DNA from 4 places in the Nitratireductor sp. ATLC21 genome. Region 4 is predicted to be linked to each of the others. Evidence: predicted binding sites of a transcription regulator. Region 4 holds the regulator's gene; each other region holds the start of a gene.
The links. Region 4 encodes LexA, which represses DNA repair genes until DNA is damaged. Its sites were predicted from a motif close to TGTTCNNNNTGTGTTCNG; they were not measured.
Positions count from the first base shown of each region.

Region 1: AC2CHD_RS01485 (single-stranded DNA-binding protein) is a predicted target of LexA. The motif match lies at 6,019-6,036, and genes of this name have one in related genera.
Region 2: AC2CHD_RS04410 (ATP-dependent helicase) is a predicted target of LexA. The motif match lies at 4,574-4,591, and genes of this name have one in related genera.
Region 3: rhuM (RhuM family protein) is a predicted target of LexA. The motif match lies at 5,108-5,125, and genes of this name have one in related genera.

Region 1 covers NZ_JBXUOU010000001.1:305,555-313,174, forward strand. Annotated here, with positions in the region: gene AC2CHD_RS01470 (ComEC/Rec2 family competence protein) at 1-1,371, shown strand, start outside; gene AC2CHD_RS01475 (DUF72 domain-containing protein) at 1,472-2,272, opposite strand; gene uvrA (excinuclease ABC subunit UvrA) at 2,277-5,201, opposite strand; gene AC2CHD_RS01485 (single-stranded DNA-binding protein) at 6,141-6,626, shown strand; gene AC2CHD_RS01490 (hypothetical protein) at 6,656-7,069, shown strand; gene AC2CHD_RS01495 (molybdopterin molybdotransferase MoeA) at 7,164-7,620, opposite strand, start outside.
Region 2 covers NZ_JBXUOU010000001.1:894,109-901,728, forward strand. Annotated here, with positions in the region: gene AC2CHD_RS04380 (FAD-binding oxidoreductase) at 1-419, opposite strand, end outside; gene AC2CHD_RS04385 (thioesterase family protein) at 531-1,019, shown strand; gene AC2CHD_RS04390 (chloride channel protein) at 1,028-2,665, shown strand; gene AC2CHD_RS04395 (hypothetical protein) at 2,840-3,070, shown strand; gene AC2CHD_RS04400 (dienelactone hydrolase family protein) at 3,074-3,952, opposite strand; gene AC2CHD_RS04405 (MerR family transcriptional regulator) at 4,104-4,517, shown strand; gene AC2CHD_RS04410 (ATP-dependent helicase) at 4,632-7,130, shown strand; gene AC2CHD_RS04415 (hypothetical protein) at 7,167-7,620, opposite strand, start outside.
Region 3 covers NZ_JBXUOU010000003.1:138,999-146,618, forward strand. Annotated here, with positions in the region: gene AC2CHD_RS15075 (BUD32 family EKC/KEOPS complex subunit) at 1-564, shown strand, start outside; gene pheS (phenylalanine--tRNA ligase subunit alpha) at 561-1,646, shown strand; gene pheT (phenylalanine--tRNA ligase subunit beta) at 1,659-4,064, shown strand; gene rhuM (RhuM family protein) at 4,071-5,087, opposite strand; gene AC2CHD_RS15095 (Gfo/Idh/MocA family protein) at 5,305-6,294, shown strand; gene AC2CHD_RS15100 (cell wall hydrolase) at 6,309-6,740, opposite strand; gene dnaK (molecular chaperone DnaK) at 7,284-7,620, shown strand, end outside.
Region 4 covers NZ_JBXUOU010000001.1:470,323-477,942, forward strand. Annotated here, with positions in the region: gene AC2CHD_RS02335 (peptidylprolyl isomerase) at 1-556, opposite strand, end outside; gene coaD (pantetheine-phosphate adenylyltransferase) at 575-1,075, opposite strand; gene AC2CHD_RS02345 (hypothetical protein) at 1,305-1,439, shown strand; gene gyrA (DNA gyrase subunit A) at 1,486-4,272, opposite strand; gene AC2CHD_RS02355 (MarC family protein) at 4,504-5,136, shown strand; gene lexA (transcriptional repressor LexA) at 5,234-5,953, shown strand; gene AC2CHD_RS02365 (NAD(P)H-hydrate dehydratase) at 6,043-7,533, opposite strand.

The sequences.
Region 1 (7,620 bases), 160 kb from region 4:
TCCTCGCGGTATCCGGTCCGCAAATACGCTGCCGCTGTCGCTCTTATTGTGTGTTTTTTCTATTTGCTCGTCTCAGGTGGCGGGGTGGCTGCGCAGCGCAGCTTTCTGATGCTTGCGGTCATGCTCCTGGCTCTGTTGTTTGACCGGGCGGCTCTCACCATGCGCAATCTGGCGGTTGCCGCCCTGATCGTCCTTATAACAACACCGCACGAGGTCGTCGGCCCAGGCTTCCAGATGTCTTTTTCGGCAACTGCAGCACTCATCGCCGGCTACGCGGCGTGGAATGCGCACCGTATGAAACGCCTCTCTCGAAAACCATATGTGGAGCGCAAAGGCGCCGCGAGGCTCGTCCATCTGATTCTCGTGGCCATTGGCGGTATCGCGCTTACATCCCTGATCGCCGGGACAGCGACAACGCTATACGGTGTGTGGCATTTTCAACGGGCATCTCCGCTCGCGCTTGGCGCCAATCTGGCGGCGATGCCTGTTGTCTCAGTCGTGGTTATGCCCTCCGCCGTTGCGGCGATCGCCGCAATGCCGTTGAACCTCGATGGTTGGCCCCTGGCTGTGATGGGGTGGGGGATCTCCGCCGTCATGGGCATTGCCAGGTGGTTCTCCGAGCAAACTCCCATCGATGCGACCGGCGCGATCCCTCTCTCGGCGACGCTGTGCCTGACAGTGGCGCTGGCAATCCTCACCATGTCGACCACCAGCCTGCGATTAGCTGCTATACCGTTTCTTGTGGCCGGACTTGCCCTTATCTCAGCCCGCAGTCTGCCTGACGTTTTTGTCTCCGAAGATGCACGGCTGGTGGCCGTGCGCGTCGAGGAAGGGGGGCTTGCGGTCAACCGCAAGAGGCCCAATGCTTTCGCTTTGGAAAACTGGCTACGCGCTGCCGGGTCAGAAACAGTACACAAGCCGGATACGGAAAATGGCGCGGCGACCGCAGAGGTCTTCGCCCGCGCTGCAGGGGATCAGTTTCGGTGCAACGAGACGATTTGCATGCTGCGCCATCGGCGCGGCGCGTTGATCGCGCATGTAATGGAGACCGATTCTCCACCGTCCGTCCGGCTAATTGACGAATTGTGTGGGGTTGCAGATCTCATCATCATCAATGATGCGCGTATCGACCGACCCTGCGGGGAGAGTGGCACGCCTACCATCACCGCACGAGACCTGGCGCGATGGGGCAGTGCCGAGATACGCATAGGGGGTGAGCCGCGAGATCCGTTCACAGTCAACATCACCTTTGCGCTCAGCGAGCCGTATCGACCATGGCATGAGCAGCGCCAGTTTTCACGCGCAGCTCGTGGATTGGGACCTTACAAACGCAGCCGAAAAACATCGAATGAAGCTGACAAAAGTCCTTAGAAACAGATGATTAAATCAAACTTCACAGAGGTTTGTTGAACGCGCGCCGACGCGTGATCGCTCGCGCCAAGGTGTGAATTCGGACGTCACATATGGGAAATCATCCCACGCGCTCCATGAAAGCTCTGGCAGCATGGGGTGCACGGATTTTCCCTTCATGGATAAAATAGACGAACACGTCACGCGGCTCTCTTTGCGGCGTGAATTCCGCGTCCATGAGGGGAAGGTCGTCTGGCTGCCCGCCCTCGGCCCAAAGCCTGGCACGCTTCGCCCATCCGTCAAGGTCTTCTGGCGGGTAGGCTGTCGGAATATCGTCCTCACCGCGTTGAAGACGGGCATAGACGAAATCTCCCGTCACATCCGCGATCTCCGGATAGGTGTTGTGATGCGCGTAGCAAATGGCTGCACCATATTTCCGTACGAGCCGGGGGAACTCCGGCGTACAGAAGGTCTCGTTGCGCACTTCAAGAACGTGTCGGAGCGGAACTCCATCGCGCTCGGATGGGAGAAGCTGCAGAAACCCTTCGAAATCCTCCGGGTCAAACTTTTTGGTGGGAGCAAACTGCCAGACGAGAGGACCGAGTTTTTCTCCGATCTCGGAAATGCCCGACCCGAGAAATTTCTCGAGAGATTCAGACGCTTCGGACAGAACCTTGCGGTTTGTCACGAAGCGATTTCCCTTCAGCGAGAACACAAACCCTTCCGGTGCCTCACTCGCCCATTTGGCATAGGTCGCCGGCTTCTGGCTACCGTAATAGGTGCCGTTCACCTCGATCGTCGGCACCTGCCGTGAGGCATATTCAAGCTGTCGCCTCTTCGGCAGGTCGTCGGGATAGAAGGTGCCTTCCCATGGCTGAAACGTCCAGCCGCCCATGCCGGCGCGAATGGTGCCAGTCGTCATCGGTCTACTCCGCTGCCTGTGCCTTGCCGGCGGGCCGGCGCTCGAGAAGTTCTTTGAGGAATTTGCCGGTGTAGCTGCGCGGCTCGGCCATGACGTCGTCGATGGAGCCGGAGGCAACAAGCTCGCCGCCACCATCGCCACCTTCCGGACCCAGATCGAGAATCCAGTCGGCGGTCTTGATGACTTCCAGATTGTGCTCGATCACCACCACCGTGTTGCCCTGGTCGACCAGTTCATGTAGCACTTCAAGCAGTTTTGCCACATCATGGAAATGCAGGCCGGTCGTCGGCTCGTCCAGAATGTAGAGTGTGCGGCCCGTTGCCCGTTTCGAGAGTTCCTTGGCGAGCTTGATGCGCTGTGCCTCCCCGCCGGAAAGCGTGGTGGCCTGCTGGCCAATATGGATATAGCCAAGACCGACGCGGGCGAGCGTGACCAGCTTGTCGCGCACGGCAGGAACGGCCGCGAAAAACTCAACGCCTTCATCCACCGTCATTTCCAGCACATCGGCAATCGACTTGCCCTTGAAGGTGACTTCCAGCGTTTCGCGATTGTAGCGCTTGCCATGACAGACATCGCAGGTGACGTAGACATCCGGCAGAAAGTGCATCTCGATCTTGATGACGCCATCGCCCTGGCAGGCCTCGCACCGGCCGCCCTTCACATTGAACGAGAAACGCCCGGGCTGGTAGCCGCGCGCCTTGGCTTCCGGCAGGCCCGCGAACCAGTCGCGGATCGGCGTGAAGGCACCGGTATAGGTGGCGGGGTTGGACCGCGGCGTGCGCCCGATGGGGGACTGATCGATGTCGATCACCTTGTCGAGATGCTCGAGACCTTCGATCCTGTCATGTTCGGCAGGTTGCTCTCGCGATCCCATGATCCGCCGTGATGCGGCCTTGAAAAGCGTCTCGATGAGCAGCGTCGACTTTCCGCCGCCCGAAACGCCGGTGACGCAGGCAAAGGTGCCGAGCGGCACTTCCGCCGTCACATCCTTCAGATTGTTGCCGCGTGCACCCACGACCCGGATGCGCCGTTTCTTGGGGATCTCCCGGCGTTGTTCGGGCATCGGGATCGCCATTGCGCCGGTCAGATACTTGCCGGTGACAGAGGCCGGGTTGGCCATGATGTCACGCGGGGTTCCCTCGGCGATAATTTGTCCGCCATGAACGCCGGCCGCCGGCCCGATGTCGACCACATGGTCCGCGGTCAAAATGGCGTCTTCGTCATGTTCGACCACGATGACCGTGTTGCCAAGATCGCGCAAATGCCTGAGCGTAGCCAGAAGACGGTCATTGTCGCGCTGATGCAGGCCGATGGACGGCTCGTCAAGCACGTAAAGAACCCCCGTCAGACCCGAGCCGATCTGAGAGGCAAGCCGGATGCGCTGGCTCTCGCCGCCCGACAGCGTGCCTGAATTGCGCGACAGCGTCAGGTAATCGAGGCCCACATCGTTGAGAAAGCGCAGCCGTTCGCGGATCTCCTTCAGGATGCGAACCGCGATTTCGTTTTGCTTGTCGTTGAGACGTTTTGGCAGCTCCTCAAACCAGGCACCCGCCTTGCGGATCGACATTTCCGTGACCTGACCGATATGCAGGCCGTCGATCTTCACGGCCAGCGCCTCGGGTTTCAGGCGATGTCCGCCACAGGCCGGGCAGGGATGGGCCGACATGTAACGCTCGATCTCCTCGCGCATCCAGGCAGATTCGGTCTCCTTCCAGCGGCGCTGGAGATTGACCACCACGCCCTCGAAGGGTTTCGTGGTGCGGTAGCTGCGCAGGCCGTCATCATAATCGAAAACGATTTTCTTGGAGCCTGTGCCGTTCAGGATTGCATCCTGCCCTTCAGCTGGAAGGTCGCGCCAGCGATCGCCGACCTTGAACCCATATTCGCGCCCAAGCGCCTCGAGCGTCTGCAGGTAATAGGGAGATGTGGATTTCGCCCAGGGCGCGATGGCGCCTTCACGCAGGATCACACCGTCGTCGGGAACCACCAGATTGGGATCGATCGCGCGCTGGCTGCCAAGACCGTCGCAGGTAGGGCAGGCACCGGCGGGATTGTTAAACGAAAATAGACGTGGCTCGATCTCCGGGATGGTGAAGCCCGATACCGGGCAGGCGAATTTCTCCGAAAAGACGATACGCTCATGCGTTTCGTTCTTGGATTTGTTCGCGCTTCCGCCCTTGGCCGTTGCCTCATCGGAAAGAGGCCTGTCCGCAAACTCGGCGACTGCCAGCCCTTCGGCCAGTTTCAGGCAGGTTTCAAGCGAATCCGCCAGACGCGTCGCCAGATCGTCGCGCACAACCACACGGTCGACCACCACGTCGATGTCGTGCTTGTATTTCTTGTCAAGCGCGGGGACGTCGGCGATCTCGTAGAATTCGCCGTCCACCTTGACGCGTTGAAAGCCCTTCTTCTGGAGCTCGACCATTTCCTTGCGGTATTCGCCTTTGCGTCCGCGGACGATGGGCGCGAGAATGTAAAGCCGTGTGCCTTCTTCCAGCGCCATCACCCGGTCGACCATCTGGCTCACCGTCTGGCTTTCGATCGGGAGGCCCGTTGCCGGCGAGTAGGGCACGCCCACGCGCGCAAAAAGCAGGCGCATATAGTCGTAGATCTCCGTCACCGTGCCGACGGTGGAGCGGGGGTTCTTCGATGTGGTCTTCTGCTCGATGGAAATGGCTGGTGAAAGCCCGTCGATCTGGTCGACATCCGGCTTCTGCATCATTTCCAGGAATTGGCGCGCATAGGCTGAAAGGCTTTCGACATACCGCCGCTGCCCCTCGGCATAGATCGTGTCGAAGGCGAGCGACGACTTGCCGGAACCCGACAGGCCCGTCATGACGATCAGCTTCTCGCGTGGCAGGTCGAGATCGACATTCTTCAGATTGTGTTCGCGCGCGCCGCGGATGGTAATGAATTTGTGTTCTGGCATGCCCCGTCGCTGCCTGTCTTGAGAAACCGGATTGGCCGGCCGCAGGCCGGTCTGTGCATCATGTAGGAAGCGGGATGCAAATGTCGACCGCCGCGGACCAGAATGGCACCGGGCGGAAAGCGCTTCACCGCGGGCGCGCTCCATCTGCTCAATACACAGATGAACGCGCATATTCCCTTTAGCACGCGCCGCCCGGCCTTCCGCAAGGAAAAAGAACAAAAACCGAACGTTCTCCTGACATTTCTGCCATTGGAGGCGTGTTGCGTTACAGACGATCACATTTGCCGGCTTCACAAGGCATTTGCTTGACCGGTCTGGCCCAAAGGCGCAGAATATTCTTTGTCAGAGCTCGCGATCAGATGCGCCGCAGACACGCTGATGAGCTATCTGCAAGCACGATCCGCTTGAGCAGGCTGACAACCGAGCACCGACCGAAACGCGAAGAAGGAGGAAGGCATGACTCCACCTGACCGATCCACCGGGCTTCGCCTGGATCGCGAAGCCACAGCCGGCTGATTGGTGCGCGGCACATTCGGCGCTTGGCGCGGAAAATGTGTCTCGCTACCGGTCCATGGCGAATTGCGTTTCTGGAGAACGCAATTGCCGGCAGGCATGACAACGCTGGCGGCTGGCTGCCCCTGAAAAATCAAATCTCTTTGAAGACAGGGTTGGTAAGACACCCTGCCTGATGACACCGGTAAACCATTCCCGGTATGGAGGGTCGGAAGACCCGGAGCCCCGTGCGACCAAATGGCGGCGGGGCTTTCCTCATGCAACGCGCGCGTGGGAGGAGGTGCATTGACGCTGGTCATCGAATGTGAACATAATAAGAACAAATGAGCTGTGGACGAGAGGCGGAGCACCGCAGGCGGAGAGCGCACGGCAGCCCGGCTTGCGATAAAGTGCGCGGCAGATTTCGGACAAGCGTGGAGAAGCGTTATGGCGGGCAGCGTCAACAAGGTCATTCTGGTGGGAAATCTGGGCGCCGATCCCGAGATTCGCCGGCTCAACTCCGGCGATCCTGTGGTCAATATGCGCATTGCGACCTCGGAAACATGGCGCGATCGCCAGTCGGGTGAGCGGCGTGAGCGGACCGAGTGGCACAATGTCGTGATTTTCAACGACAACCTTGCCAAGGTGGCCGAGCAGTATCTGAAGAAGGGCGCCAAGGTTTATATCGAGGGCCAGCTACAGACACGCAAATGGACCGACCAGAATGGTCAGGAACGCTACACAACCGAAGTTGTGTTGCAGAAATTCCGTGGCGAACTGCAGATGCTCGATACACGCGGGCAGGGCGGCGACAATCAGGTCGGCTATAGCGGCGGCGGCAGCCGCGGTTCCGATTTCGGCCAGTCAGGCCCTGCCGATAGCGGCGGCGGAGGCGGCTATTCGCAGAATCTGGACGACGAAATCCCGTTCTGATCGGAATCTGAACATTTTGGAGACCCGGCATGACCAGTCCACACCATGCAGCTAGACATGGTGTTCGGGCGGGTGGAGCCGGGGCCTTTATGCTTGCGCTTACATTCGCACCGGCAGTGCTTGCCGGAGAAGCGGACATTGTGGATGTGAGAGTCGTTGCCGAGCCGGCCGGAACCTATCGCTTCGAGGTCACCCTCACACATTCCGATGAAGGCTGGGAACACTATGCAGACCGATGGGATGTGCTCGACGATGCGGGCAATGTCCTGGGATCGCGCAAACTCATGCATCCGCATGTCAATGAACAGCCATTCACGCGCAGCTTGCCTGGGGTTTCGCTGCCGAATGGTGTTGCGCATGTGACCATCCGGGCCCATGACACGGTTCATGGATATGGCGGCAAGGAGATGAGGATCTCCATCCCCCGACAGGCGAGGGAATAGGGACGCACACCTGGAGTTTGGGTGTGGGTTGCTTCCGTGTGGGATGGCGCTTCTTTTCCCTGAGCGGGGAAGGACGCGTGGTCAGATCTCGAAATCAGCCGAGCATCAGCACGCGGCAGCGCGAGCCCGCTTCGGCAGCAGGCGCTCCCGGTTCCCGCACGATAAGGGCATTGGCCGCTGCCAGTGTCGTGAGCATGGAGGAATCTTGCACGGGAAACGGCGTTGCGATCAGCCCTTCGGGCCCTGCGGCGACCGAAGCGCGAATATAATCGCGGCGCTCGTCATTTTCACGCAGCGCCGTCGCCAGAACTGCCGCGCGCAGATCGGGTGTGTGGTTGCGCTGCCCCAACCGCGCAACAAGCGGGCGCAGAAAGAGATGAGCACAGACCAGGCTCGAGACAGGATTGCCAGGCAGGCCGAGAACGCGCATTTCTCCAAGTCTGCCAAACATCAAAGGCTTGCCCGGGCGCATGGCGATCTTCCAGAAGTCGAGCGACATGCCCGCGTCGAGAAGGGCCTGTCGCACGAGATCGCGGGCCCCGACCGAAGCT
Region 2 (7,620 bases), 420 kb from region 4:
AACAGGCCCGTATCGCGCAGATAATGGTTGAGGTCCTCACGCGTCACACCGGGCTCCACGGTGCAATCCAGGTCTTCGGCATTGACGGAAAGAATGCGGTTCATGTTCATCAGATCAAGAGAGATCCCGCCGCCCGGCGCATTCACGTGGCCCTCCAGAGAAGACCCGGTCCCAAAGGGAATGACAGGCACGCGATGCTCGGCGCACATGCGCACCACATCCTGAACTTCCTCGACGTTTTGCGGCGCAAAGACGGCGTCCGGCAATTGCGGAGGGATATAACTCGTGGAATGGGCATGCTGCTCGCGAACCGAATGTCCGGTGGCCAGCCGCTCCCCATAACGCTGACGCAAAAGGTCCAGCACAAGCCGAACACCTTCTTCGTTCCTTGCTACCTGTTCCAATTCCGCAAGCGCCATTCAACTTCTCCAATCAGGTGGTCCAACCCTTGCCGCACAGGATCGTTTTCGTTTCTATCCGAATCTGATGCAAGTCGAACATAGTCCGCAGCCAGGGAATAGAGAAACACAATGCCAGACAAAGCACTCCATTGCTCATCTGTCTTCGAGCTGCAGAAGGACTGGATCGACTTCAACGGTCATCTGAACATGGCCTATTACACGGTTCTTTTCGACCGCGCCTATGAAGAAGTGTCTGAGGGGTTTGGAATGGGTGCGCGCTATGCGGCAGACCGGCGCCTGACCACCTACACGGCGGAAATCCACCTTTGCTACCTGCGCGAACTTCATCTTGAAGACAAGGTTCGTGGCACCTATCAGCTCCTTGATCATGACGAAAAACGCCTTCATTCCTATCAGGAGCTGCGCCATGCCGAGGACGGCTGGCTGGCCGCCACCTGCGAGACGCTGACGTTGCACATCGATATGTCAGGCCCGAAGGTCACGCCCTTTCCCGCAGATGTGCTTGGCCGCATCGAAACGATGTTCGCCATGCACAAATCGCTTCCGCAACCGGAACAGGCCGGCCACTCCATCGCCATCCGCCGCCGGAAGCGCTAGGGTTTCGCATGCCCCTTCTCAAGCTGATACAGCGTCTGCCACAGATTCTGCGAACGTGGATCGAGCCGAATATCAGCGCCTTCCTCGAGGCGCGGCTGCCCCTCGTTTGGCTCCTGTCGCTGTTTCTCGGCCTCGCAGTGGCGATCGCGGCAATTGCGTTCCGCGAGCTGATCGGCTTCTTCCAGCTCTTCTGGCTCGGCACGAGTTCGGAACGTGTGTTCACCGCCGCCCTCTCCCTGCCCTGGTACTGGATCATGGCCGGTCCCGTTGTCGGCGGTCTCCTGGTCGGCATTCTCCTCACACGCCTTGAAGCGCGGCGCACAGGTGCCGTGGCCGATGTCATCGAAGCGCGTGCCTTGTCGGGGCGAAAGCTCAGATTTCGTGAAGGCCTGCTTTCCGCTTTCGTCACCGCCCTGTCACTCGGCTCAGGCGCAAGCGCAGGACGCGAGGGCCCTGTGGTCCATCTGGGCGCCGTTCTGGCAACGGCCATTGCATGGCGCGCCAACCTGCCCGAATGGTGTCGGCGCACCCTCTTGGGTGCAGGTGTTGCCAGCGCGATTTCAGCCTCCTTCAACGCTCCCATTGCCGGTGTTCTTTTTGCTCATGAGGTCATCCTCGGCCACTACGCCATGCGCTCCTTCGTCCCCATCGTCATTGCTTCGGCTGCTGGCGCGGTGGCATCCCGGCTTTGGTTCGGGAGCGCCGCCGCGTTTTTGGTCCCCACACACCAGATCACCTCATTTTGGGAATTCCCGGCCTTCGCCCTTCTGGGGGTCACGGCAGCCGTGGTGGCGATCCTCTTTCAGTTCTCGCTCTTCGTCTCGGATTATGCGGCTCGTGGGATCCGCATTCCGCTTTGGACGCGTCCCCTCGTCGGCGGCCTGATTGTCGGAGGCATCGCCGTCGTCTTCCCGCATGTGCTGGGCGTGGGCTACGAGATCACCGACATGGCTCTGTGGAACCGCCTGCCGCTCATGACCATGCTGGCGCTGATTGTTGTGAAAACGGCCGCCACGTCCATAACGCTCGCCATGCGCTTTGGCGGCGGCATCTTTTCACCAGCCCTTTTTCTCGGGGCGCTTACCGGAGGCGCATTCGGGATCATCGCTGCATCGGTTTTTCCCACCATGGCCTCAAGCGAGGGGCTTTACGCCATCCTCGGCATGGGAGCCGTCGCCGGCGCTGTTCTGGGCGCACCCATATCTACAACCGTCATCGTGTTTGAACTGACCGGTGGCTACGAACTCTCAATCGCACTTTTGCTGACCGTCGCCGTGGCGCACGGCATCACCCAAACCATTCACGGCCATTCCTGGTTCCAATGGCAGCTCGAGATGCGCGGTCTTTTCCTCGTCGAAGGCCCTCACCGGGCCCTCGGCCAATCCATTCGCGTCATGGATTTCATGGAGCCACTGGATGATGAGGGCGAGCCGGTCACCTATGACCCCGAAACTGGTGCTCCTTCACTCAAACCAACCGATACACTGGAAGCTTCGTTGCGCGCATTCGACAAAGGCGGGCACGACCGCCTGCCGGTGGTCGATTTGAAAGATCCGAGCAAGGTCATCGCTTTCGCAAGCCATGTCCGTGCACTGCGCTTCTTCAACCGCGCGCTCGTGGATATGAGTGAGGAAGAGCATAGATAGGCTGCCGGACTACAAGATCCGCCCGCTCGCATCATGAAAGCAGGTTTTCATTAACCATACCGGTTAAGGCAGCATCTTTGCACAAGTTTAACCATGCCCTCCGCTTGAAGCGCTCAAGCGGCACGCCGACCATCCTTCATAAACGCATTCGATTCGTGGTTGGCGGAAAGCCCGGTGTTGAACGAGGAAGCCAAAGCCCTGTCGGACGGTCTCGCGCGCACACACGAGATCACGGATTACGACTTCTGGCGCGCGCTGAAATCCATTGAGGACGAACTCTATTGGCTCGAGCGAAACCGCAGGCCAATTCCCATCGACCTGATCTATGTCCGCGCCATCGTCCGCACCGCGCGCCAGAAGCGCCTCTTCATCGCTTATGATCCGGCGCCTTTCGACCCGTTCTGAGTTTCAGGACAGCTGTTCCTTCAGGAACGCCACCGTTCTCTCCCAGGCCAGATCAGCGGCTTCCTTGTCATAGCGGGCTTCCGACGTGTCGTTGTTGAACGCGTGGTTCACGCCCTCATAGACATGAATGGTGAAGTCCTTGCCGGCCTCTTCGAGCGCGGTGCGATAAGCGTCGATCCCTGCGTTGATCCGTTCGTCGAGCCCGGCATAGTGGAGCAGCAGCGGCGCTTCGATCTTGGCAACCTCAGCCGCATCAGCCTGGCGTCCGTAATAGGCAACACCTGCATCAAGATCGGGATCGTTCACGGCCAGCTGGTTTACCAGCCCACCACCCCAGCAGAAACCGATGGCGCCGACATTCCCGTTGGTCGCATCGTGTCCAGCCAGAAACGCCTGCGTTGCAACTGCGTTGCGCACCGTCTCGCCACCGTCGAGCTGGCCGATCATTTCACGCGCCTTGTCCTCGTCTTCCGGCGTGCCGCCGGAGGGAGAAAGAAAGTCGGGCGCCAGCACAACGAAACCCTCAAGCGCCATGCGCCGCGCGACATCGCGGATATGTGGATTGAGGCCCCGGTTTTCATGGATGACAATCACCGCCGGAAGTTTTCCCTCCGCACCGGTCGGGCGAACCAGATATCCCGCCATATCGCCGCCGTCGCCCGGGTAGGTGATATCCTCCGACGAAAGGCGATCATCATCTTCAGCCACCATCGCCGCCCGCGCAGAATTGGCGGCGAGCATCGGCACGATAGCAGCAGCCGCAGCTCCCGAGCCTGCAAGCTTCGTCATCTTGTTCATGAAAGCGCGGCGATCGAGTGTGAGATGCGTGTATTCGTCATACGCATCAATCATCGCCTGTGTGATCTTGGGCTGATCCTGCATGAATTCACTCCCGATTGTTGTTGGGCCCCGCTGTGCAAAGACTATAGTCCGTGTGGCTGAGGTCCATTCACACCCGCGTGAGCGACGGCAGACTTTCGCTCCTGACCGCCAATCCCTATATCTCCGGCAATAAAAGTTAGGAGCGATCCTCATGTGGTCCATCGGAGAACTATCGAAGCGGGTGGGCGTGAAAGTGCCGACAATCCGGTATTACGAAGAGACCGGCCTGATCGAACCGCCCGAACGCTCTTCGGGCAACCAGCGGCGCTATGGCCGCGACGCCGTGGATCGCCTGACCTTCATTCGGCATGCCCGCGATCTCGGCCTCGGCATAGACGCCATTCGCTCGCTCATAGAACTGAGCAGCCATCCCGAAAAGCCGTGTGAAGCAGCCGACAGCATCGCCCAAGAGCACCTGAAGGAAGTGCGCGAGCGCATAGCGCGCCTCCGGAAACTTGAGCATGAACTGCAACGCATCGTTGATAGCTGTGACAACGGCACGGTTTGCGATTGCTACGTTCTTCGCGCCCTTTCCGACCATTCGCTTTGCGAGAGTGAGCACTGATAACCAGAACGGATGAATTTGCCGGCTGTCAACACCTTGGTTCGAGGCCCGCAAACCGGTACAAATGGAAAACATCCTTGGGCTTTGCCCCCCGAATCACCATATGCAGGTCCGATGTCCGGCTTTCCTGACGATATTCCGTTCTTCGACGAGGACGACCCCACCCCGCCTCCCCCGGCAGCGCACAAGCCTTCCGGCATTGCCGCGCGCGCCATGGCCGCGCGCTCGGGCGGTCCCGACACCCGCTACCTCGATGCGCTCAATCCCGAGCAGCGTCTTGCCGTCGAGACCACCGAGGGGCCCGTTCTGGTGCTCGCCGGCGCCGGCACCGGCAAGACACGGGTGCTGACCACCCGCATCGCGCATATTCTGGCCTCCGGGCGCGCCTATCCCTCGCAGATCCTCGCCGTGACCTTCACCAACAAGGCTGCGCGCGAGATGAAGATGCGCATTGGCACCCTGGTGGGCGAGGCCATCGAGGGCATGCCCTGGCTTGGCACATTCCACTCCATCGGCGTCAAGATCCTGCGCAAGCATGCAGAGCTGGCGGGACTCAAAAACTCTTTCACCATCCTCGACACCGACGATCAGATCCGCCTGATGAAACAGATCATCCAGGCCGAAGGGCTCGACGACAAGCGCTGGCCGCCGCGCCAGTTCGCGCAGATGGTCGATGGCTGGAAGAACAAGGGCCTCGCGCCCAAGGACATTCCCGAGGGGGATGCCCGCGCCTTTGCCAATGGCAAGGGCCGTGAACTCTACGCCGCCTACCAGGACCGGCTGAAGACGCTCAACGCCGTCGATTTCGGCGATCTCCTGTGCCATCCGATCCGCATTCTGCGCGACAATCCGGATGTGCTTGCCGACTATCACCGAAAGTTCCGCTACATTCTCGTCGACGAGTATCAGGACACCAACACCGCGCAATATATGTGGCTCCGGCTTCTGGCCCAGCGCCCCAAGAGCAGCGAACCCGTCAACATCTGCTGCGTGGGCGATGACGACCAGTCCATCTATGGCTGGCGCGGTGCCGAGGTGGACAATATCCTGCGCTTCGAGAAGGATTTTCCCGGGGCCGCCGTCATCCGGCTGGAGCGCAACTACCGTTCCACTGCCCATATTCTGGGCGCCGCCTCCCACCTTATCGCCCACAATGAGGGGCGGCTTGGCAAGACGCTGTTCACCGAACAGTCCGATCCCGACGATCCCAAGGTCAAGGTCCATGCCGCCTGGGATTCGGAAGAGGAAGCCCGCGCCGTCGGCGAGGAAATAGAGGCGCTTCAGGCCAAGGGCCACGCGCTCAACGACATCGCCATCCTCGTGCGCGCGTCCTTCCAGATGCGCGAATTCGAAGACCGTTTCGTCACCCTAGGCTTAAACTATCGCGTCATCGGCGGCCCGCGCTTCTATGAGCGCATGGAAATCCGCGATGCCATGGCCTATTTCCGCATCGTCGCGCAGGCCGCCGACGATCTCGCCTTCGAGCGTATCGTCAACACGCCGAAGCGCGGATTGGGCGAAGCCAGCGTGCGGCAGATCCACGACGTGTCGCGCATGCGCGAAGCCACCCTCCTGCAGGCCGCGCGCGATCTCGTCGGCACCGAGGAGATGAAGCCCAAGCCGCGCGCCTCGCTGCGTACGCTGGTCGACAATATCGAGCGCTGGCAGGGCATGCTCGACCGCACGCCCCATACCGAACTTGCCGAGATCATCCTTGAAGAGTCCGGCTATACAGACATGTGGAAGAACGACCGCTCCGCCGAGGCTCCCGGCAGGCTTGAAAACCTCAAGGAGCTGATCCGCTCCATGGAGGATTACGACAGTCTGCGCGGCTTTCTCGAACATGTCGCGCTCGTCATGGATGCCGAACGCGACGAGGAACTTGATGCCGTCAGTCTGATGACGCTTCATTCCGCCAAGGGTCTCGAATTCCCCACCGTGTTCCTGCCCGGCTGGGAGGAAGGCCTCTTTCCCCACCAGCGCGCGCTCGATGAGGGTGGCCGCTCGGGCCTGGAGGAAGAGCGGCGCCTCGCCTATGTCGGCCTCACCCGCGCCAAGAAAAACCTGCACATCTGGTTTGCTTCCAATCGGCGCATTCATGGCCTCTGGCAGTCGACCATCCCCTCACGCTTCCTCGACGAGCTGCCCGAGGCCCATGTGGATGTGGCAGAGGAAAGCAACAGCTATGGTGGCTATTCCGCCGGCCAGCCCGGCCGGCCCAACCCCTATGGCAAGTCCCGCTTCGACGATCAGCCCGCCTTTTCAAACAGCTATGCCACGCCCGGCTGGCAGCGCGCCCAGAAAAACCGGACCGAAGCCACCACCCGCAATTGGGGCAACCGCTCCGGCCATCAGGTGGAGCGCATCGGTTATGGCGAGGCGGATTCGGGCTATGGCGCAGGCCGCGGCTCGGTCAAGGGTCGCGTGATCGAAGGCGAACTTGTCGCCAAATCCGTGTCCGACACGCCCTCTGCCTTCAAGGTCGGTGACCGGGTGTTCCACCTCAAATTCGGCAATGGCAACGTCTCGTCGATCGAGGGCAACAAGCTCACCATCGATTTCGATAAGGCAGGCCAAAAGCGCGTTCTCGACGGCTTTGTCGAACGGGTCTAGCCTCGCACCGCGCAGCGGTCGATCCTGCCTCCGCGCTCAGTCAGTCCCCGGCTTGACGTAAACGAACTTGCCGTCGGCATTCTTCTCCCGCGACAAGACGCCCGTGCGCGCATGGCGCGACAGCGGCCCCGAAAAGGCGTTCGATTTGTAGCGCATGCCGAATGTCTCCTGACAGCGAGCAACAATATCGCCGATGGTTCGGGGGGCATCGAAAAAGTCGCTCTCAAGCAGATCGTTCAAGGCAGCCACGGCGCCCTTGGCACTGTCAGTGGTTGTCCGGCGTCGACCGGGGCGAGACGTGCTCCGCACGACCTGCATCATACCGGGGCCGGCGATGAAATCATTGATCCCCCCCTCGGAAAACCCGCCAGGCCGGGGGTCATTCTGGCCCAGGACCAGTTCCACCACACGAAGCTGAACGGCTTCCGACTCAAACTTGTTCACCGCCTCCGAAAGCTCGTTGAGCTGCTGCTTGAGCTTGTCGAAATCC
Region 3 (7,620 bases), on a different contig from region 4:
CGGGTTCTGGTGCTGTCGAATGTCGCGCCAATCGCCCAGAGCGAGCTCGACATGCTCGCGCGCCATGGCGAGGACGGCGCCCATGACGGGCTTCTGGTGCAGGCGGCCGAAGCGCTATGCAAAGCACATCACCTCGGCCTGTGCCATGGCAGACCACATCCGCGCGACATGTTCATCACCGGCGATGGCCGCTGGGGCTTTGTCGACTTCGAAGAAGAGCCCGAAGCCGCTATGCCGCTGGCCACGGCGCAGGCGCGCGACGTGTGGCTTCTGTTCCTGCAAATCTGCATGCAGGCAAAACTGATCGATACGCCGCAAAGAGCGTTCGACGCCTATTTCGCCGAGCCTCCCCGAATCGTGGCGGACGAGTTGCGACGTATCATTCGTTTTTTTGCGCCGCTCATCCCCCTTCTTGGTGCAATCGAGCACCGGGGGCTTGGCAGCGACGGCAAGCGCGTGTTGAAAGCAACACGGTTCTTGAAATCGGCTCTCGGCAACACGGTGGAGATTCCCACTGACAAGAGCCAGAAAGACATCAAACCCAAAAGGGGCTACGAGGCATGAGCGAACTCGAGGAACTGGAAAAGACCATTGCCGGGCAGATCGAAGCTGCCGCCGACGAGCAGGAAATCGAGGCCGTGCGCGTCGCCACGCTCGGCAAGAAGGGCTCGGTCTCGCAGATGCTGAAGACGCTTGGCTCCATGTCTCCGGAAGAGCGGCAGGTGATGGGCCCCGCAATCAACGGGCTGAAGGCCCGCGTTACCGAAGCCCTCACGGCACGGCGCGACGCATTGCGCAACGCCGCCATCGACGCAAGGCTCGAGCGCGAAAAAGTGGATGTCACCCTGCCCGTGCGGCGGCCACCCGCCGAGCGCGGCCGCATTCATCCGATCAGCCAGGTGATTGACGAGATCACCGCCATCTTCGCCGATATGGGTTTTTCCATTGCCGAAGGGCCGGACATCGAAACCGACTATTACAATTTCACGGCGCTGAACTTCCCTGAAGGCCACCCGGCCCGCGAGATGCACGACACCTTCTTCTTCCCGCCGGATGAGAAGGGCGCGCGCAAGCTTCTGCGCACGCACACCTCGCCGGTGCAGATCCACACGATGGAGACGCAGGAACCGCCGATCCGCATCGTCATTCCCGGCAAGACCTACCGGCAGGATTCGGACGCGACCCACTCACCCATGTTCCATCAGCTCGAAGGACTGGTGATCGACAAGACTGCCAATGTCGCCAACATGAAATGGGTGTTGCAGGAGTTCTGCAAGACGTTCTTCGAGGTGCCGCAGCTCAACATGCGCTTCCGCCCCTCCTTCTTTCCCTTCACTGAGCCGAGCCTGGAGGTGGACATCCAATGCGACCGCTCGCAGCCGGGCGAAGTGCGCTTCGGCGAGGGCAATGACTGGATGGAGATTCTCGGCTGCGGCATGGTGCACCCCAATGTGCTACGCGCCTGCAATCTCGATCCCGATGAGTATCAGGGCTTTGCCTGGGGCATGGGCATCGACCGCATCGCCACGCTGAAATACGGCATGCCGGACCTGCGCGACTATTTCGACGCCGATGTGCGCTGGATTGAGCATTATGGCTTCCGCCCGCTGGACCTGCCGACACTGTTCGGCGGATTGAGCGCCTAAGGAGATAGATCAATGAAATTCACGCTCTCCTGGCTCAAGGAGCACCTTGAGACTGACGCCACGCTCGACGAGATTGTCGAAAAGCTCACCATGATCGGCCTCGAGGTCGAGGAGGTGGATGACAAGGCATCGCTGAAGCCCTTCGTGATCGCCAAGGTTCTGACCGCCGAGCAGCACCCCGATGCCGACCGGTTGCGCGTGCTTTCCGTCGACACGGGCGACGGCAAGCCGGTTCAGGTGGTGTGCGGTGCGCCCAATGCGCGTGCCGGTCTCGTCGGCGCCTTTGCCGCGCCCGGCACCTATGTGCCCGGCATCGACGTCACGCTCTCGGTCGGCAAGATCCGCGGCGTGGAAAGCCACGGCATGATGTGCTCGGAGCGCGAATTGCAGATGTCGGACGAGCATGACGGCATCATCGACCTGCCCGAGGACGCGCCCGTCGGCACCTCCTTCGCAAGCTGGGCAAAGCTCGACGATCCGGTGATCGAGATCGGCCTGACGCCGAACCGGCCAGATTGTACCGGCGTTCACGGCATCGCGCGCGATCTTGCGGCGGCGGGCCTTGGCACTCTGAAGGAGGCACCCATCGCCGCGGTGGCGGGCAAGGGGGCCTGCCCTGTCGAGCTGACCATCGAAGCGCCGGAGCTTTGCCCCGGTTTTGCGCTGCGGCTCGTTCGCGGCGTGAAGAACGGCGCCTCGCCAAAATGGATGCAGCAGCGCCTGACGGCCATCGGCCTGCGTCCCATCAACGCGCTGGTCGACATCACCAACTATGTGACCTTCGACCGGGGCCGCCCGCTCCACGTCTTCGATGCCGCCAAGGTGAGAGGCAATCTCACCGTACGCCGCGCCAGGGATGGCGAGACGGTGCTGGCGCTCGACGAGCGCGAATACAGGCTGACGCCGGAAATGTGCGTCATTGCCGACGAAAACGGCGTTGAATCCATTGCCGGCATCATGGGCGGCGAGCATTCGGGCTGCGATGAGAACACCACGGATGTGCTGATCGAATCCGCCCTGTGGGATGCGATGAACATTGCCCGCACGGGCCGCGACCTCGGCATCATCACCGATGCGCGCTATCGCTTCGAACGTGGCGTCGACCCGGAGATGATGGAACCCGGCCTTGAACTTGCCACCCAGCTCGTTCTCGACCTGTGCGGCGGCGAGCCGACAGAAAGCCGCGTGGTTGGATACAAAGGCTATGAGCCACGCAGCATCACCTTCCCGGTGAGCGAGGTGAAGCGCCTGACCGGCCTTGAGGTTTCAAGCACTGAGAGCAAAGACATTCTCAACCGCCTCGGCTTTACCTCCATCGGCGATGGCGAGGTGCTGGACGTGTCCGTGCCGTCCTGGCGTCCGGACATCGACGGCAAGGCCGATCTGGTGGAAGAGGTGATGCGCATTCACGGCGTGAACGAAATCGCGCCGCAGCCCCTGCCCTCCCATCGCGCGGTCAACGGCCAGATCCTCACCGTGTTGCAGAACCGCACCCGCCAGGCACGGCGCGCTCTTGCCGTGCGCGGCATGTTGGAGGCGGTCACCTGGACCTTCATCGACGAGACGCAGGCAAAGCTCTTCGGCGGTGGCGATGCGTCGCTCAAGCTCTCCAACCCCATTGCCGCCTCCATGTCGGACATGCGCCCCTCGCTTCTCCCGGGCCTCATCGCAGCCGCCCAGCGCAACGCCGCGCGTGGCTATGCCGATGTGGCGTTGTTCGAAGTGTCGAGCACCTATGAGAACGACAGCTATGAAGGCCAGCGCCGTGTTGCGGGCGGCATTCGTCGCGGCACAGCGGTGATGGACGGCGCGGGACGGCACTGGTCGGGCAACAGCGCCTCCGTCAGCGTGTTCGATGCCAAGGCCGATGCGCTGGCGGCCCTTGAGGCGGCCGGCGCGCCGGTGGACAAGCTGCAAATCGTGGCGGGCGGCCCCGACTGGTATCATCCCGGTCGCTCGGGAACGATCCGTCTTGGGCCGAAAATCGTGCTCGCCGCATTCGGCGAAATCCACCCACGCACGCTGGAGGCACTGGATGCCGAAGGGCCGATCTGCGGTTTCGAGGTGTTTCTCGACGCGATCCCCGAGCCGAAGGCAAAGGCCACACGCACCAAGCCACGTTTGGAGCTTTCGCCCTTCCAGCTCGTGCGCCGCGACTTTGCGTTCGTTGTCGATAAGGCTGTGGAAGCTGCAACCATCGAGCGCGCAGCACTGGCGGCCGACAAGAAGCTTGTCACCGGCGTACGCGTCTTCGACATTTTCGAGGGCGCTTCGCTTGGCGAGGACAAGAAGTCCGTTGCCATCGAAGTCTCGATCCAGCCGCGCGACAAGACGCTGACCGACGAAGAGCTCGAAGCCATCGCCGGCCGCATCGTCGCCAATGTCGGCAAACAGACCGGCGGCACGCTGCGGGGGTAGGTTCGTTCAGCGGCGCCCTTTCGGCAACTGCTTAGCTTCGCGGACGAGTGCAGCAATGTGCTCGTCCGCTTTTTTGTGGCGCTCGATCTTTTGTTGTTTGGAAAACCGCTCGAATTCCGCGCGCGCATGATCCTTTGCGCCTTCCGCGCTCACACTGCCGCCCGATCGCAGGACGGCCCGGCCAAGGTTTTCGAGCTGCTGGTCGAGAAGCCGCGTTGCATCCTCCATGACAACCAATCGGCCCAGCTTGGCCTGATCATCGAAAATATCCAGAAGGATCGTGGTCAGGCGGTTGAGCTCACTGATTTCGGCCTCGGCAAGATAATTCTTGGAGACGGTCACGTCCCGCTTGCGGATCGTGTCGCCGGGCCAGCTTTGCAGCCCCATATTCTCGAGGCGATGATCAGCGCGTGCCATCACCACTTCCGAGGGTGTCTGCGAAACAACTGCATTGATCAGCTTGGCCTGCGTTTTCTGGAAGAAGCTCTGCGCCCTGGCGGTGCTGCCATCATAGTCCTGGCAGAGAGCGCAGATGGCTTGCAGTTCACGATAGACATTGGCCTCATCAGAGCGAATGTCGCGGATGATCTCCCGCAATTCGGCGATGCGGTCGCGCTCCTGCTTGAGGCGTGCTGAATCCACCACAAAGCCGCTGCGCGCAAACTGAACGAGAATCCCGGTTGCCCAGCGCCGGAAAAGGGTCGCCTGCGCGGAGGAGACGCGGTAGCCGACTGAGATGATCATGTCGAGGCTGTAGAGGAGTGGCGGCCGACCTGTAGTTGTGTGCATTTTTTGCACAGAAGTCTCTTCGTCGAGTTCTCCTTCCTCCAAAATGTTTGCAATATGTTTGGTGATGACGCTTCGCTCGCGCCCGAAAAGTCGGGCGATCTGATCCTGCGTCATCCAGAGCGTTTCGCCCTCGTAGCGAATATCGAGCCGGAGCCCCTTTTCACCATCGTAGATCAGAAACCGGTCTCCGGTTTCTGCATCTTCCACGAGATGGACGGGTTCATCCGCTGTCATGCGCCTCTCCAAGGGGTTTCCGGAACATTAGCAGAACAAATTGGCGCGCGAAACCTTGCCGGTTCTCAATCCCCGGCATAGAGCGGATCACCGTTTCATAGAAACGCTGCTCCGCTCAATCCTTCCCTCTCTTCCCGCATTTGTGCGAACGTCAGGTGATTCCACCTGACGGCAAAATGCTTTATGTGTTTGCCTGCGCAAAACAGGAGGAAAGTGCATGTTCCGTTGGGGCGTTCTTTCGACGGCCAGGATTGGCCGCGAGCAGGTTATTCCGCAGATTCAGGATTCGGAAAACGGCGTCGTGACGGCGATCGCCAGCCGTGATTCGTCGAAGGCGCAGGCCGTGGCGAACCGCTTCGGTATCCCCAACGTGTTTTCTTCCTATGACGCGCTGCTTGCCTCGCCCGATGTGGATGGCGTCTATATTCCCTTGCCGACCTCCGATCATGTCGCCTGGGCGATCAAGGCGGCGGATGCCGGCAAGCATGTTCTGGTGGAAAAGCCGCTGGCGCTGGACGCCAAGGATATTGCCCGCGTGATCGAGGCGCGCGACCGCAACAATGTCGTCGTGTCGGAAGCCTTCATGGTCACCTATCACCCGCAATGGCACAAGGTGCGCGACCTGATTGCTGAAGGCGCCATCGGGCGGCTGCGGCATGTGCAGGGCGTGTTCTGCTATCACAATGTCGATCCCGAAAACATGCGCAACAAGCCGGAGCTTGGCGGCGGCGGCCTGCCGGACATCGGCGTTTATCCGACAGTGACCACGCGCTTCGCCACCGGTCTGGAGCCCGAGCGTGTGCAGGCCGTGGTAGAGCGCGATCCCACCTTCGGCACCGACATCTATTCAAGCGTCAAGGCCGATTTCGGCACGTTCGAACTCAGCTTCTACGTGTCGACGCAGATGGCGCTGCGCCAGAGCATGGTGTTCCACGGCGACAAGGGCTTAATCGAGGTCAATGCGCCCTTCAACACCCCGGACTATGGCGACACGCGCCTGACGGTCTTCAGCGCCGACCACAACAGTGCCAACGTCTACCGTTTTCCGCGCGCACGCCAATATCGCTTGCAGGCGGAGGCCATCGTACGGGCGGCACAGGGCGACGCGGAAGCAACGGTCTTCACACTTGAAGATTCGGTCAAGAACCAGAAGCTGATCGATGCGATCTTCCGTGCCGGCGCGCATGACGGCTGGGAAATCGTTTAGGGACCAGCATCCGTTCAAACGGGTCCGCTGCGCTTTCTTGCAAAAAAGATGTGGCGGCCTATGCGCCCAAGCTTTTGAAGACGCCGCGCCCATCCCGGGCGTACATAGCTGGCATGGTAATGCGTAGCCGTGCCCAAGGCGTGCAGATCGGCATCGGCCAGGGCCGCTTCCCGAGCGCAGTCGGCAACGCATCTTTGAATGGCCGCAGCAATCTCCCGGGCGCGTCTCCAGGGCTTCTCCTCCCTCGGAAGAAGCGCCACGCCGGTGCATGTGAAGGAGAACTGGCAGCGATAGGGCCTGTGTGCGTTCTGAAACACCACTCCACATATGGTGTTTGGAAAGGATTTCGAACGAACCCGGTTCACAATGACCATGGCAACCGCCTTCTGACCGTCTACGGGTTCGCCACGCGCCTCGTGATAAACCGCTGCTGAAAGGCAGGTCATCTCAGCCTCCCTGATAAAGGACGGTAGCACCGGATTGAATGTGGAGCGCTGATGCGAATGGGACTCCTCACCGATCAGCTCGGTTATCGTTCTGAAAGTAGAGGGGAAAATAGTGTCAGGCTCCCAAGCCGGGATCGATTGAAGTAGAGATGAAGCGTACAATCCCCCGAACAAAAGACTTTCTGCAAACATTGAGACTCCTGTGAATACCAATTCGGTACCACCGCCCCTCAGGCCCCTGTTGCAGACCACTCTCACAACCTATGCGTGAAGACAAATTGGCTTTGCTTCAAATCCGGATAGGAAGGTTTACCTTTCGTCAGGGAGACGCCCCCGGGAAGCACTTCTGCGGAAAACGGGATGGGTTCGACCAAAATCGAGGCAAATCCCGCCTTGCGTTGCAAAAATAGCGTTCTTATATACGCCCCGAAGCTGTTCGGCGCGTTTCGTCCAGGGATGCTGCCGCAGCAAATTCGTGTGAACAGGGGCTGTCATCTGGAACGCCGGAATGGGTCCTGACAGTCTGCTTAGCGGAGAGAAGACATGGCTAAAGTAATCGGTATCGACCTCGGAACAACCAATTCCTGCGTTGCTGTCATGGACGGCAAGGACGCCAAGGTTATTGAGAACGCGGAAGGTGCACGCACCACGCCGTCCATCGTGGCCTTCACGGATTCGGATGAGCGTCTGGTTGGTCAGCCGGCGAAGCGTCAGGCGGTGACCAACCCGGAAAACACCCTCTTTGCAATCAAGCGCCTGATCGGCCGTCGCTTCTCCGACCCCACGGTCGAGAAGGACAAGAAGCTGGTCCCCTACAAGATCGTCAAGGCCGACAATGGCGATGCCTGGGTCGAGGCGCACGGCAAGACCTACTCGCCCT
Region 4 (7,620 bases):
GGATCTTGTCCGGGTTCTGCACCATACCATTCTGTGCCGCATCGCCCTTCTTGATCGCGTCGACCAGTTCCATGCCCGATTCGACCTCACCGATCACCGTGTATTGTCCGTTCAGGTGTTCGGCAGGGGCGAACATGATGAAAAACTGAGAATTGGCGGAGTTGGGATCCTGGGAGCGTGCCATCCCGACGGTGCCGCGCGTGAACGCAGCCTCAGAGAATTCCGCCGGCAAATTGGGTTTGTCCGAACCGCCGGTTCCGACACGCCGTGCATCAAATCCGTCCTCGACATCACCGTACTGAACATCACCGGTCTGCGCCATGAAGCCATCGATGACCCGATGAAAAGCGACATTGTCGTAAGCCCCCTCCGCAACCAGGGCCTTGACCTGCTCCACATGTTTCGGTGCGAGATCTGGTCGTAACGCTATGGTCACCTCGCCGTTTTTGAGCGTTAGAATCATTGTATTCTCCGGCTCGGCGGCTGATGCCACGCCGAGCCCGGCAAGAAAGGCCCCGACCACGAGCGCAGACGAAACGAGCTTGCGAAGCTGCATAAAACTCTCCTTTTGGTTTCAGGCGGGGAATTTGGCCTTAAGCGCTGCCAGCACCACGGAAGGCACGAATGGCGCGATGTCTCCACCCATGGAAGCGATCTGCCGGACGAGTGTGGCGGTAATGGTGCGCACCGAAGGGCTTGCTGGTAAAAAAACGGTCTGCAGATCCGGTGCCATGGTCTCGTTCATGCCCGCCATCTGCATTTCGTAATCCAGATCCGTGCCATCGCGCAGACCGCGGATCATGATCGAGGCGCCCTGTGCGCGCGCAGCGTCGATCACCAGCTTGTCGAAAGCCACCACCTCGATCCGCCCGGCGTCTTGACCCAACTCAACCACCGCGGAACGCTGGATCAGCGAAACGCGCTCCTCATAGCTGAAAAGCGGCTTTTTGCCCGGATGCACGCCGATTCCAACAACCACCTTGTCAGCCACGGTCAACGCACCTTTGAGCACGTCGAGGTGCCCGTTGGTCAAAGGGTCGAAGGATCCCGCGTAGAAAGCTGTTCGCTCGGTCATGGCGTGCTTGTATCCGTCTTAACAGGGGTTGGCAATTCGACAATCGCGCCTCTTGAGCCCTGGCCAGAACCGCTTAGGTCGCAAAAGATGAACCACGCCTGAATGCCTCATTCAACAGCGGTTTGAACCCAATCGGCTAGTCAGGTCACCAATGCCTACAGGAACGCCGCGCGGAAAAATGAAACCAAATCGCGGTTCGTCACGTTAATAGGCCAAAAGGAGACAAGCCATGCTGATCTTTACGCTCGCTGCCGCAATGACCGTCGCGATGCTGATTGCCACCGTCGTCGGTCTCCACGAAGAAGCCAGCCGCATCAAGCTGGAAAACCGGGTCCGCAGCTCTGCCAACCGCCGCTTTCATTAAATCCGGCGCAGAGCCGCGAAAGAGTCTGGAACGGTACAAAGGCCAATCATTCTGTGGCCCCTCCTTGCGGTTCCGTATCCGTTTCGCTGGCTACGGGTTCATCGCCGGATGATATTTCCTCTTCGGTCTGCGTATCCGAAATGCGCTCTACCGAAACAACCTTCTCCCCCTTAGCGGTGTTGAAGATGGTAACACCCTTTGTGGCGCGGCTGGCGATACGTATTCCGTTGACCGGAACGCGAATGACCTGCCCGGCATTCGACACCAGCATGATCTGATCATCCTCCTCCACCGGGAAGGCGGCCACCAAAGGACCGATCTCATCGGTTTTGCTGACATCAGTGGCTCGAATGCCCTTACCGCCTCGACCAGTCACCCTGAAATCATAGCTCGAGGAGCGTTTTCCATAGCCGAATTCGCTGACGGTCAAAACCATCTGCTCCCGGGCCTTCAATTCCTCATAGCGTTCAGGTGAAAGGCTCTCTTCTTCTCCCAGTTCCTCGTTGGTAAGAGCGACGTCTTCCTCATCCCCGTTTGCCTGCCGGCGTTCTGCCGCTGCCTGCTTGAGATAAGCGGCACGAGCAGCCGGGCTTGCTTCGACGTGGGAAAGTATCGCCATGGAGATAACCCGGTCGCCCTCCGCCAGATTAATTCCGCGCACGCCGATCGAATTGCGGCCCGCAAAAACGCGCACATCCGAGACACAGAACCGGATGCACTGGCCCGAAGCTGCGGTCAGCAGCACGTCGTCATCTTCCGTACAGGTGTAGACACCGAGGATCTCATCATTCGGATCCTCGAGCTTCATCGCAATCTTGCCGTTGCGATTGACCTGAACAAAATCCGAAAGTTTGTTGCGACGCACCGTGCCTCGTGTGGTGGCGAACATGACGTCCAGCGCACCCCAGCTCTCCTCGTCCTCCGGCAGCGGCATGATCGTCGTTATGCTCTCACCCTCCTCAAGCGGCAGCATGTTGCGCAGGAATTTGCCGACGGATTGCGGCGTGCCAACCGGCAGGCGCCAGACCTTTTCCTTGTAGACAATGCCGCGTGAGGAGAAGAACAGAATGGGTGTGTGCGTGTTGGCCACGAACAGCCGCGTGACGAAATCCTCGTCCTTGGTCGACATGCCCGAACGGCCCTTGCCGCCACGCGCCTGCGCCCTGTAGATGGAAAGGGGCACGCGCTTGATATAACCCTTGCGCGTGACGGTAACGACCATTTCCTCGCGCTGGATCAGATCCTCATCGTCAAGGTCGGCTCCACCTTCCGTGATCTCGGTCCGGCGGGGCGTGCCAAATTCATCCCGGACCGCGATAAGCTCATCCTTGACGATTTGCTGGATCCGAGCGCGCGATGCCAGGATTTCCAGGTAATCGCTGATTTCCGCGCCGATCTGGTTCAACTCATCCGCGATTTCATCGCGACCGAGTGCCGTCAAACGCTGCAGGCGCAATTCGAGGATCGCGCGTGCCTGCTCCTCGGAAAGGTTATAGGTGCCATCCTCATTGATGCGATGCCGCGGATCGTCGATCAGAAGGATCAAGGCTTCCACGTCAGAGGCCGGCCAACGGCGCTCCATCAATTGCTCCCGCGCTGTCTGCGGATCGGGCGCATGGCGGATAAGCTTGATCACCTCGTCGATATTGGCGACAGCGATGGCAAGACCGACCAGCACATGCGCGCGGTCACGCGCCTTGCGCAGCAGATATTTGGTGCGGCGGCTGACGACCTCTTCGCGGAAATGGACAAAGGCCTTCAAGAGATCGAGCAGGTTCATCTGCTCGGGCTTGCCGCCATTCAGCGCCACCATGTTCGCGCCAAAGGAGGTTTGCAGCGGCGTAAAGCGATAAAGCTGGTTCAGTACGACATCGGCAACCGCATCGCGTTTCAGCTCAACCACGACGCGATAGCCCTGGCGGTCACTTTCGTCTCGGATGTCGGAAATACCCTCGATGCGCTTGTCGCGCACCAATTCGGCCATCTTCTCGATCATCGAGGCCTTGTTGACCTGGTAGGGAATTTCCGTGATCACAATCGCTTCACGGTCGTTGCGCGCCGGTTCGATGGCAACCTTGCCGCGCATCATGATGGAACCGCGTCCGGTCTCATAGGCGCTGCGGATGCCGGAACGCCCGAGGATGAGGCCCCCGGTCGGGAAGTCCGGGCCCGGAATCAGTTCCTGCAATTCAGGCAGACCAATCGCCGGATTGTCGATCATGGCCACGCAGCCATTGATGACTTCCGACAGATTGTGCGGCGGAATATTGGTCGCCATACCAACCGCGATACCACCGGAACCATTGACCAGAAGGTTCGGATAGCGCGCCGGCAGCACTTTGGGTTCGCTGCCGGAACCGTCATACGTGTCCTGGAAGTCGACCGTTTCCTTATCGATGTCTTCCAAAAGCTCGTGAGCGCCTTTGGTAAGCCGCGATTCGGTATAGCGCATGGCCGCCGGCGGATCGCCGTCAATTGAGCCAAAATTGCCCTGACCATCGATCAGCGGCAAACGCATGGACCAATGCTGCGCCATGCGCACGAGCGCATCGTAGATCGCCGCATCGCCATGAGGGTGATACTTACCCATCACATCGGCGACCGGACGTGCCGATTTCACATACTTGCGGTTCCAGTGATAACCGCTTTCATGCGACGCGTAGAGAATGCGCCGATGCACCGGCTTCAAACCATCGCGCGCATCCGGCAGAGCGCGGCTCACGATAACGCTCATCGCGTAATCGAGGTAGGAGCGCTGCATCTCCTCTATGATGGAAATCGGCTCGATATCGTCGGGCTCGTCCGATCCGGTCGGCGTTGTCTGGTCAGTCAAATCGAGTCACACACAGAATAAGGAATCACTGACTTCTTATATATGAAGCGCCGTTGATTCTCCAATCGGAGCAGTGACGGAAGCCAAGGAAATCCAACGCGATTTCAGACGCATATGGCTGGTCTGTGAATGGTGTCGTAGACAAATTGACGCAGCACACGCGCACAGCGTCGCAATCAGAGCTTTTCTGGAGCCTCCCAACTGGGTTAGACAGTTTGAAAGGAGGCCCCGATGGCAGGTTACGAGACCTTGTTCAACGCATTCGTCACGCTGCTCGTGACCGTGGATCCACCGGGTCTGGCACCGCTCTTTCTGGCGTTGACGGTCGGAATGAACCGATCTGAGCGGAATCAGGTCGCAGTTCGCGCCGCAATCATCGGTTTCGCAGTCCTTGCACTCTTTGGCGTGGCCGGCAGTGCGATACTTTCCATTTTCGGGATCACCCTGCCTGCTTTCCGTGTGGCAGGCGGCCTGCTTCTCTTCTTCATCGCCTTCGAAATGATATTCGAACGCCGCCAGGAGCGGCATGAAAAAAGCGCCGAACGCGCCATCACGCGCGACATGATCCGAAACATCGCAGCTTTTCCGTTGGCCATACCTCTGATTGCCGGCCCCGGCGCTATTTCTGCCACCGTGCTTCTTTCCGGCTCATTCGGCGGCCTTGGCGGAACCGCCGCACTGCTGGCAATTCTATTGACGACGATCGGCATCACCTATGCGGTTTTTACACTCGCAGAGCGCGTCGACCGTTTTCTGGGCGAGACCGGACGATCGATCCTGACCAGACTTCTCGGCGTGATACTGGCTGCTCTCGCCGTTCAGTTCGTAGCGGATGGCGCAAAGGCTCTGTTTGACGCGCCATAGCGCCTAAATGAGAAGCAAATACCGGCAGTTGCGGAACACAACTGGAACATATACAGTATGTTCTGGTTTTGTTTTTAACTGATTCTCGGTGGCGACCATGCTGACCCGCAAGCAGCACGAACTTCTCCTGTTCATTCACGAGCGCTTGAAGGAGACTGGAATCCCGCCCTCCTTCGATGAAATGAAGGAGGCGCTGGACCTTGCGTCCAAGTCTGGCATTCACCGGTTGATCACCGCCCTGGAGGAACGTGGCTTTATCCGCCGCCTTCCTAATCGCGCCCGTGCGCTCGAGGTGTTGCGCCTGCCCGATTCGATTGCGCCGGGCCTGAATGCGGGCGCACGCAAATTTTCTCCAAGCGTTATCGAAGGCAGCCTCGGCAAAGCGCCACCTGCCCCGCCCAAACCGTCAGCCAGCAATGACGATGCTCTCGCCGGTGTCGTTTCCGTGCCTGTCATGGGGCGCATCGCTGCGGGTGTTCCGATCGATGCCATCCAGCACCAGACCCATTCCATCGCCGTGCCTCCAGACATGCTGAGTGGAGGCGATCACTACGCGTTGGAGGTCAAAGGCGATTCGATGATCGAGGCGGGAATTTTTGATGGTGATACCGTCATCATCCGCGAGACGCAGACTGCCAACCCCGGCGAGATTGTGGTTGCTTTGGTCGATCAGGAAGAAGCGACCTTGAAACGTTTCCGTCGCAAGGGAGCATCGATCGCCCTTGAGGCTGCCAATCCGGCGTATGAGACACGGATATTCGGCCCCGACCGGGTGAAGGTCCAGGGGCGTCTGGTGGGGTTGATGCGCCGTTATTGACCCGGCGTCGAGGGAGCATGCCCAAGCTGCTGTTCATGAATTCGACAAGAGGCTCAAGGGCCAACTGACGAGGGCCAGAGAGCGTTTTCTCAAGTGAGTCCCTGCAGCACCTTCGGCAGCATTTCAGGCAGGTCTTCGGCGATCAGACCGGGTCCGAATGACCGACCGCATTCTGCGTGAATCCAAACAGCAGCGCACGCTGCCTCAAAGGCCGGCATCCCTTGAGCCAGAAGGCTTGCGGCAATTCCTGACAGGACATCGCCTGATCCGGCCGTTGCCAGATGTGGCGTAGCGTTGGCATTGATTGCCCCTCGCCCGTCGGGCGCCGCAACGATCGTATCAGGCCCCTTGAGCACGATCGTCGCCCCGGACCGTCTTGCCGCCTCCCGCGCTCTTTGCACTTTGGAAATCGCTGGCGCGTCCTCCAGGCCTGGAAACAGTCGGGAGAACTCCCCTTCGTGCGGCGTGAGAACGACCTGCGCGGCGGAACCCTTGATCATATCGAAAAACATATCCGGCTTGTCGCTAAAGGCCGTGAGGGCGTCAGCATCGAAAACCAACCCGCTTGCGTCATTGGCCTGATGGAGAAGCGCGCGTGCGAAACTGCGCGTTCGCTCTCCAGTGCCTGCTCCTGGTCCCAGAACCACCCCGGAGGGTAAGCGGTGGGCGAGGAAGGCCTGCAACTCGCCGACGGTGTCGGCCTTGCGCAACATGATCGATGTCAAATGCATCGCATTTATCGAAAGCGCGTTCGTGGGCGAAAGCATCGTCACGGCCCCTGCCCCCGCACGCGCCGCTGCCCGCGCGGCAAGCCGAGCCGCACCCGTCGAGGTTGCCCCACCAGAAATTACGGCCACATGACCGCGCGAATATTTGTGCGCGCTGACACAGGGCTTCGGCACGGCTTCCCGCCACAAAGCAGGCTGGTTCTCCCAAAGTGCTCGACCAACTGTATCAAGCGCGCTGTCTGCGATGCCGATATCCGCAACGACAAGGTCACCGCACATTTGCCGTCCCGGCACGAGGAGGTGCCCCGGCTTCTTGCGAAAAAAGGTGACAGTCACTTCCGCCGAGAGGGCGGCACCGAGTGGCTTTCCGGATACCCCGCAAACGCCGGAAGGCAGATCGATGGCGACCACAGGCAGCCCACTGCTGCTTACCCTGGCGACAATCTCGGCTGCCCTCCCTTCAAGCGGGCGTTTCAGGCCTGCGCCGAACAACGCATCCACCACAATCCATCCTGGCGTGGGTTGGAAAGCGGTGAATGGCTCTGCCTCAACCGGGCAATCCTCAAGCGCGCGCGACGCATCGCCGCTCGCGACCGGTTTGGCCTCGGCAAAAACGCGGACACGGAGGCCTCGTTCTGCCAGCAGGCGCGCAACGACATAGCCGTCACCGCCGTTGTTGCCCGGACCGCAAAGGACAAAAACGCCTTCTGCTTCCGCATAGCGAGCCAGGATTTCACCTGCCACCGCCGCGCCCGCATGGCGCATCAGACAATAACCGGCCAGCGGCCCATCAGCGATGGCAGCGCGGTCCACCCTGCCCATCTCTTCAGGCGTAACGATCTCCAAATGCATCACTCGCTGCCGTTTTATTGAGCGCATTGCATATTTTTTAAGCAGGCTTCAAACTGTGCCGCGCTCCACATGTGTCCCTTGATGATT